3 regions of the Flavobacterium sp. P21 genome follow, and region 1 is predicted to be linked to each of the others. Evidence: riboswitches for the same ligand, from Rfam matches in the RefSeq annotation. Region 1 holds a riboswitch; each other region holds the start of a gene.
The links. A riboswitch is a leader RNA that binds a small molecule or an ion and turns the genes downstream of it on or off. The one in region 1 is predicted to bind S-adenosylmethionine.

Region 1 (2,265 bases):
ATCTGCATAAATCAGATTCTGTTCTCCGTAAACCGATTCGAAAGTATGTTCAATTCCTACTGTGTTTTCTCTAAATTTAGAAAAGTAACATTCAGGCTCCGTTGGTTTTGTTGTTGGCTCAATAGCATTCATTTCCCTATCATTTTTAAATTAACAAATTGTATTATTGGTTGATTAATTGGTGCTTACTTTTTTATCCAAAAGCGATTTTAAAGTAGATTGCAACTCTTCTCCATGAAGATTTTTTGCGACAATTATTCCTTTAGAATCCACTAAATAATTGGCTGGAATTGCTCGTACTCCGTATAATTTTGCCACTGCACTGTTCCAAAAAGCAAATCCGAAAGATGTGTCCATGTCAACTTATCATCCTGAATTCCTTTGATCCAGTTTTCTTTCTTTTTGTCTAAAGAAATGGCGATGATATTAAATCCCTTATCATGGAATTCTTTATAAGTCGCAACAATATTTGGGTTTTCTCTACGGCAAGGCCCGCACCATGAAGCCCAAAAATCTACTAAAGTGTAGCCTTTCAAGTTTTCTGAAAAACGAACTGGTTTTCCTTCTGTATCTTTCTCTGTAAAATCTGGTGCTTTTTTCCAACTGCTAATCCGTCTAATACAATAGCTAAATCTTTTAACTCTTTCACGTAAGTGGTATTGTGAAGACTTTTATCCAGCAATGCAATATTTTGTGTGATCTGTTCTGGAGTAAGTCTATACGACCAATTTCTATACAAGACATAAGCTGAAACAATCGATTTTGGGTTTTCTGTAATGAATTTGCTGATCTCTACATCTTTTGATTTTTTATAGGTTTCAAACAAATCTTGCGCCGCAGAACCTTCAACTACTGAATTCGTATAATACTTTTTTGGACTTAATTTCACCGTAATCGGTCCCTTTTCAAGGAAAATATACAAAGGAGAACTAGCCGTATTTACACTTAAACCGTACAATTCTGGCGTTTTTACTTTAGTTTTAAAACTAAAATTCCCGTCTTTGACTTTTACCGAATCGATTGTGGTAAACATCTTATTGTGAAACTTTTGCAGATAAACATATTGTGCAACCGTATCAACAACAGTTCCTTTTAATTGCAAATTATTTTCTTGTGCTTGGGTTTGTATGATTCCAAAAGAGAAAGCTAAACCTAATAGTATTTTTTTCATGTAATTTGATTTTTAGTGGATTAATTATGTTTTAGTTTTATTTGTGATTTTCGTTTAAAATTGGACAATAAAGCCTTTCAGACATTGTTTAACGCCCTTTTATATGATTAAAAAAAGATAAAAAAGAAGAAAACCTAACGTGGTCGCATTCGGAAAACCATCTTATTATTTTCTTGAAAGAATAAATTCAAACGATCAGAATAAGTGCGTGCTACAACAGACTTGGTTTTCATTTTTGAAATACTAAATTTTAATATTGATGATCTTACTCAGATTCACTTCGGAAATCTTTCTTATCTGTCCCACAAGATGGGAAGGATTTAGCACCTTGTTTGGCAACAGGTTGCTAAGACTTCATTGGGCCTACTCCCTCAGTCTTTCTGGATAAGTATCATTGCAGATGTTTTCTGCACTACAAATATATATTAATTCTACCGAATTAGTCAAGTTTAAAATAACTTTTTTCAAATTATTTTTTAAACCCAAAATAAAAACCTCAATTACAACATTTTAAAAATCCAACCATATTGGCTTTTTAAGACTAAAACTTGCAAAATTTCATAAAAAAAACTCATTTCGATACTGAAATGAGTTCCGTTTATCCTTAAAAAAAGCACTATTAAACCATTATTTTTTCAATTCATCAAAATATGAGTTTGTTTCTTCAATCAAAGAATGCATCAATTCCCCTGCTCTTCTATGCTTTAAAATTGGCGAAATCTGTCCGCCCCAAAAAAGTATCATATCCCATTTTTCTTGATCCAATGCCGCTTTTCTTAAATGCGACATAAAAGTAGTTTGTAGTGGAAATGGCAACACTGATGCTTCTTTTCCTAAAATTTCTTTTGCAATTCGGCTTGTGATGCCACGCCCTAACCTTCCTGTATAAGCGCGCGATAAAGTCGTGTATTTAGAAGCTTCAGAAAAAAGCATTTCTCTATGAATTGGTAATGCGTTTGATTCTTCAGTAGCTAAAAATGCGGTTCCAATTTGAGCCGCACTCGCCCCTAAAGCCAATGCTCCAGCAATTCCCTTTCCGTTTGCAATTCCGCCAGTAGCGATAACGGGAACTTTTACTTTTTCTTTAATCAATT
Region 2 (2,265 bases), 1.8 Mb from region 1:
AAATCCGCAAAAGCTCGAATTAATTCTTCGTATGAAGAATCTAGAACAACTCTATGTAGCAGAAATTCCATACTTAATTTTATAAAAATTATTTTTAAATTTTACCAAATCATTACGATAAAACCGGCGCCACTCTTGGCTTATAATCTTTAGCAACCTCAGCCATTAATCGAATATGATCTGGCGTTGTTCCGCAACAACCTCCTATGATATTGATTAAATTATCCTCTAAATATTCTTTAATGAATGCTTGAGTTTGTTCTGGTGTTTCATCGTACTGTCCGAAAGCATTTGGTAATCCAGCGTTTGGATGTGCCGAAACATTAAAGCTTGTATTGTGCGCTAATGTTTTTAAATACGGTTTCAGCAAATCGGCTCCAAGGGCGCAATTGAATCCTACACTTAACAACGGAATATGCGAAACGGAAATCAAAAACGCTTCAACTGTCTGCCCAGAAAGTGTTCTTCCTGAAGCATCGGTAATCGTTCCTGAAACCATGATTGGAATATCAAGATTACGTTCTTCTTTTACTTCTTCGATTGCAAAAAGTGCTTGCTTTTGCATTTAATGTATCAAAGATTGTTTCTACTAAAAGCAAATCACAGCCACCATCCATTAAAGCTTCTGCTTGTTGTTTGTAGGCAATTCGTAAATCGTCAAATGTTACAGCTCTGTAACCTGGATCGTTTACATCTGGTGACATACTTGCCGTACGGTTTGTCGGTCCGATTGAACCCGCTACGAAACGTGGTTTTTCCGGATTTTTTGCGGTAAACTCATCGGCAACCTCGCGTGCAAGTTTTGCCGATTCATAGTTTAACTCGTAAACCAAATCTTCCATATGATAATCGGCCATACCGATTGTCGTTCCAGAGAAAGTGTTGGTTTCTACAATGTCAGCACCAGCTTCAAAATAAGCGGCATGTACATCGCGGATCGCTTGTGGTTGTGTTAGGGATAGTAAATCGTTGTTTCCTTTTAACGGATACGGAAAATCTTTGAAACGCTCTCCTCTGAAATCTTCTTCTGAGAAATTATAGCGTTGCAACATTGTTCCCATTGCTCCGTCAAGGATTAGGATATTTTTTTATTGCTTCTTGAATTGTTATTGCCATGTTGTTTTGTTTTAGCCGCTAAGACGCTAAGGTTCTAAGATGCTAAGTTTTTTTATTATGATTGTGAAGTTAAACCTAACAGGTCTGCTTCGATATTTTTTCACTTTGGTTCCAAAAACTCACTATTGCTGGCTCATTAGCCCCGATGGAAGCAAATATCCTTTTATTCTGGGGTTCAGAATAAAAGATATTTGTGTACAGCGGGAACTATTGACTGCAAAAATGCGCCAATGATTCGCTCCTTACCGAATTGCTTTGGTAAATATTGTATGTTGTCTGGAAAAGTTTTGAGAAATACTGTATGTATTTGTGTTATCTATCTTTAATACTGGAAAATGTCGTATAAAGTAGAATTTAGCACCTTCTTTATGATAAAGGGTTGCTAAGGTTTCATCGGGTCTATCCCTCCGCCTTTCGTGATAACGAACAATAATTTTAAGAACAGTGCAAAGGTATGAAATAGGGTTTCGATTTGCAAATGTTTTTTTCTAAGGTGCTGAGGGACTAAGATACTAAGGTTCTAAGTTTTTTTAAAGATGCTGAGATTCTAAGATACTGAGTTACTAAGTTTAAAGTTCTGATCTTGTTTTTCAAATATAGCCCGTGGTTTTAACCACGGGAAACGTATTGTGATTATGCGTTGCGTTTATATGTTGCGGTAATTCGAAATGTCTCTTCGTTGTGTTCCAGTGGTTGAAACCACTGGCTATGTTTGATATATTTTATAAAAAAACAAAGCCCAAACTAAAAGTTTGAGCTTTGTTTATAAAAATCTTAGTTTCTTAGAATCTTAGAATCTCAGCAACTTAGACAATCGCCTTAACAACCGCTTTTGGAGCCTCTTTACGAGTTCCATCGAAACCGTCTACGCCAGAAACTGTTGTATATTTCAATACGTATTTTTTACCTGGGTTGATGATTGAGTAAGCGACTTGGCACATTAAAGTTGCTTCGTGGAAACCGCAAAGGATTAATTTTAATTTTCCTGGATATGTGTTTACGTCTCCAATAGCAAAGATTCCCGGAATATTAGTTTGGTAATCTAATGCATTGTTTACTTTAATAGCATTTTTCTCGATTTCTAATCCCCAGTCTCCAATTGGACCTAATTTTGGTGTTAATCCGAAAAGTGGAATGAAATAGTCGCAG
Region 3 (2,265 bases), 1.8 Mb from region 1:
TACTGCTGTAATCTCCAATAAGGCTAACTCCTTCAAAAAGTTTATCTAGAATATTGAATTCTTCAGACAAATCAACTTCTGGATAATCTGAAGTTTGATACGCTTTGAAGCTTTCCAATAATGGCTTATAATTTCCGTTTTTCGCGGCAATTCTTAAAATATCTTCTAATTCATCTGTTGCATTACCGCGCGCAGAAACAACTACGGCAATTTGTTCGCCTTGATTTACTTTGTCTGAAATGATTGAAACTACTTTGTTAAGCCCTTCTCCGTTTGATAACGATTTACCTCCAAATTTTAATACTTTCATTTTTATTTTGCTATTGTTTCTGCCTTAAAAATATCGGCAAGTAAATGATCTAATTGTTTGTACTCGATTAAAAAAGCGTCATGTCCGTGAACCGAATCAATTTCGCTGTAAAAAACATTGTCTTTAAACCTTTTTAATTCCTGATAGGTTTCCAGGTTTTCTTTTGGCGTAAAAAACAAATCTGAATTGATGCCGATAATGTGAATCGACGCCGGCGTTTTAGACATTAAAGTTTCAAAATCCTCACTATTTCGAGTAATGTCTATGGTTTTAAGCAATTGGTTCATCAATTTATAAGATGAAAGCTGAAAACGTTGCCGCAACTTTTTGCCGTGGTGTGCTAGCCAGCTTTCGATATTAAAAATCAAAAGATCCTGATTGATGGTTCGTTGAAATTTTTCTTTGAATGATTCAGGAGATCGATAACAGAGCATGGCATGAATTCTGGCATCTTCAATTGGTTTGGATGAATTATTCAAAATTTGTTCCTGCAGAAAACAATTTGCAATCATCCAATCCGTCGATTTCCAATCGGTTGCTATTGGAATTAAATGTTCTGTAATATTTGGTTCCAATGCCAAAATCTCCCACGCAATTCCGCCACCTACAGAACCGCCGATTATAGTAAAAACCTGTTCTATGTTTAGCGATTTCAAACCTTTGATAAAAATTCTTGCAATATCTCTGGTTGTAAAATCGTAATAATTTTCGATTATAAAAGAATCGTTTCCGTTTCCTGGAACATTAAATGCCAGAACCGTATATTTATTTGTGTCGATTGTTTTTCCGTCGCCAATTAAATCATTCCACCAGCCATTTTCGCCAGTTACTTGTGCATTTCCAGTCAAAGCATGATTTACCAAAACGATTGGTGCGGTATGCAAAGGCAAGCCAGAAAGCATAAAGCTTAATGGCAATAACGGATAAATTGCACCACTTTCTGTGATGAAATCTTGAATTATAATAGGATTGGGTATATTTTCCAATTTCAAATCTTTTATTAATTGATTTGTATGTGGAAATATTAGAAAGAAAGCCTAGAGTTTGAAACTAGAAAAATTCTTGTTGTTATCTTTCCACGTTTGGGCGTGGTAGAATGCGACACCTTCTTCGAATTAACGAAGGGTTGCTAAGGATTCATCGGGTCTAATCCCTCCTCCTTTCTTTATAACATTTCAATACGTTTTTGAACTTAACGGTGCAAATTAACTACTAATTTCTGAAACTAACAAATTTTATCGAAACTGATTGTGCAATTTCTTAAACATACTTTAAAATAAATCGATCCCGAAGCCTCGTGATAAAAGTCATAAAGTCGAAAGAATTGGCATCTATTAATAAATATGACAATCTCTCTTCTTAATTATGAAAAACTATTATACGCAAAAAATTACCGAACAAACTGCCCAGTAAAATTAAGCGGGTTTTACCCTATTTTATGATGCTTTTTGATTTAGATAAAAAGCGTTTCATTCTCTTTTGAATACATCAAGAATAATAAAGAATTTGGTTCTTTTTTCACCTCTTTTTTATCTGTCTCCGTGATTCCGAAACTTGGGTGGATCAACTCATTTGTTGGCGGAGGATTGTTTCTTTCATTTTTGATGTTTTTGAAAGTTGAAATCTTTTTTCTTAAGTAGTTTAATGTGCTCATGATATTTAAGTTTAAGTTAGTTTGCGTTTTATAATCTTTACTTTTTCTTTAAATCTGTGTTATGGTAATCAAAATGAATAAAAAAACCCTTTTGGATTTTTAATACCAAAAGGGTTTAAGTTTTTATATAAACTTATATATACTTTTAGTATCAACAGACGCATACACAAATACGTGCGACGTTAAACATCTTGTTCATCTGTAGGGATTTATTCATCTGTGATTTGACTTTTATTTTAAAAAACTTTTGCATTTAAATTTCTTTAATAAACTTTTAGATTTGATTAAGATCTAAAAGGAA

Region 2: another riboswitch for S-adenosylmethionine. It lies ahead of ACQ9BO_RS05425 (homocysteine S-methyltransferase family protein); the one in region 1 lies ahead of ACQ9BO_RS14545 (DUF4369 domain-containing protein).
Region 3: another riboswitch for S-adenosylmethionine. It lies ahead of ACQ9BO_RS05335 (alpha/beta fold hydrolase); the one in region 1 lies ahead of ACQ9BO_RS14545 (DUF4369 domain-containing protein).

The regions. Positions count from the first base shown of each region.
Region 1 is NZ_CP192585.1:2,915,886-2,918,150, reverse strand. It holds gene ACQ9BO_RS14555 (aminotransferase class V-fold PLP-dependent enzyme) at 1-132, opposite strand, end outside; gene ACQ9BO_RS14550 (peroxiredoxin family protein) at 273-611, opposite strand; gene ACQ9BO_RS14545 (DUF4369 domain-containing protein) at 533-1,171, opposite strand; SAM riboswitch class I at 1,462-1,562, opposite strand; gene ACQ9BO_RS14540 (NAD(P)H-dependent flavin oxidoreductase) at 1,799-2,265, opposite strand, start outside.
Region 2 is NZ_CP192585.1:1,109,577-1,111,841, reverse strand. It holds gene ACQ9BO_RS05430 (hypothetical protein) at 1-71, opposite strand, end outside; partial or broken gene ACQ9BO_RS05425 (homocysteine S-methyltransferase family protein) at 113-1,061, opposite strand; SAM riboswitch class I at 1,426-1,542, opposite strand; gene ACQ9BO_RS05420 (NAD(P)/FAD-dependent oxidoreductase) at 1,923-2,265, opposite strand, start outside.
Region 3 is NZ_CP192585.1:1,091,658-1,093,922, reverse strand. It holds gene thrA (bifunctional aspartate kinase/homoserine dehydrogenase I) at 1-310, opposite strand, end outside; gene ACQ9BO_RS05335 (alpha/beta fold hydrolase) at 313-1,296, opposite strand; SAM riboswitch class I at 1,376-1,484, opposite strand; gene ACQ9BO_RS05330 (hypothetical protein) at 1,764-1,964, opposite strand.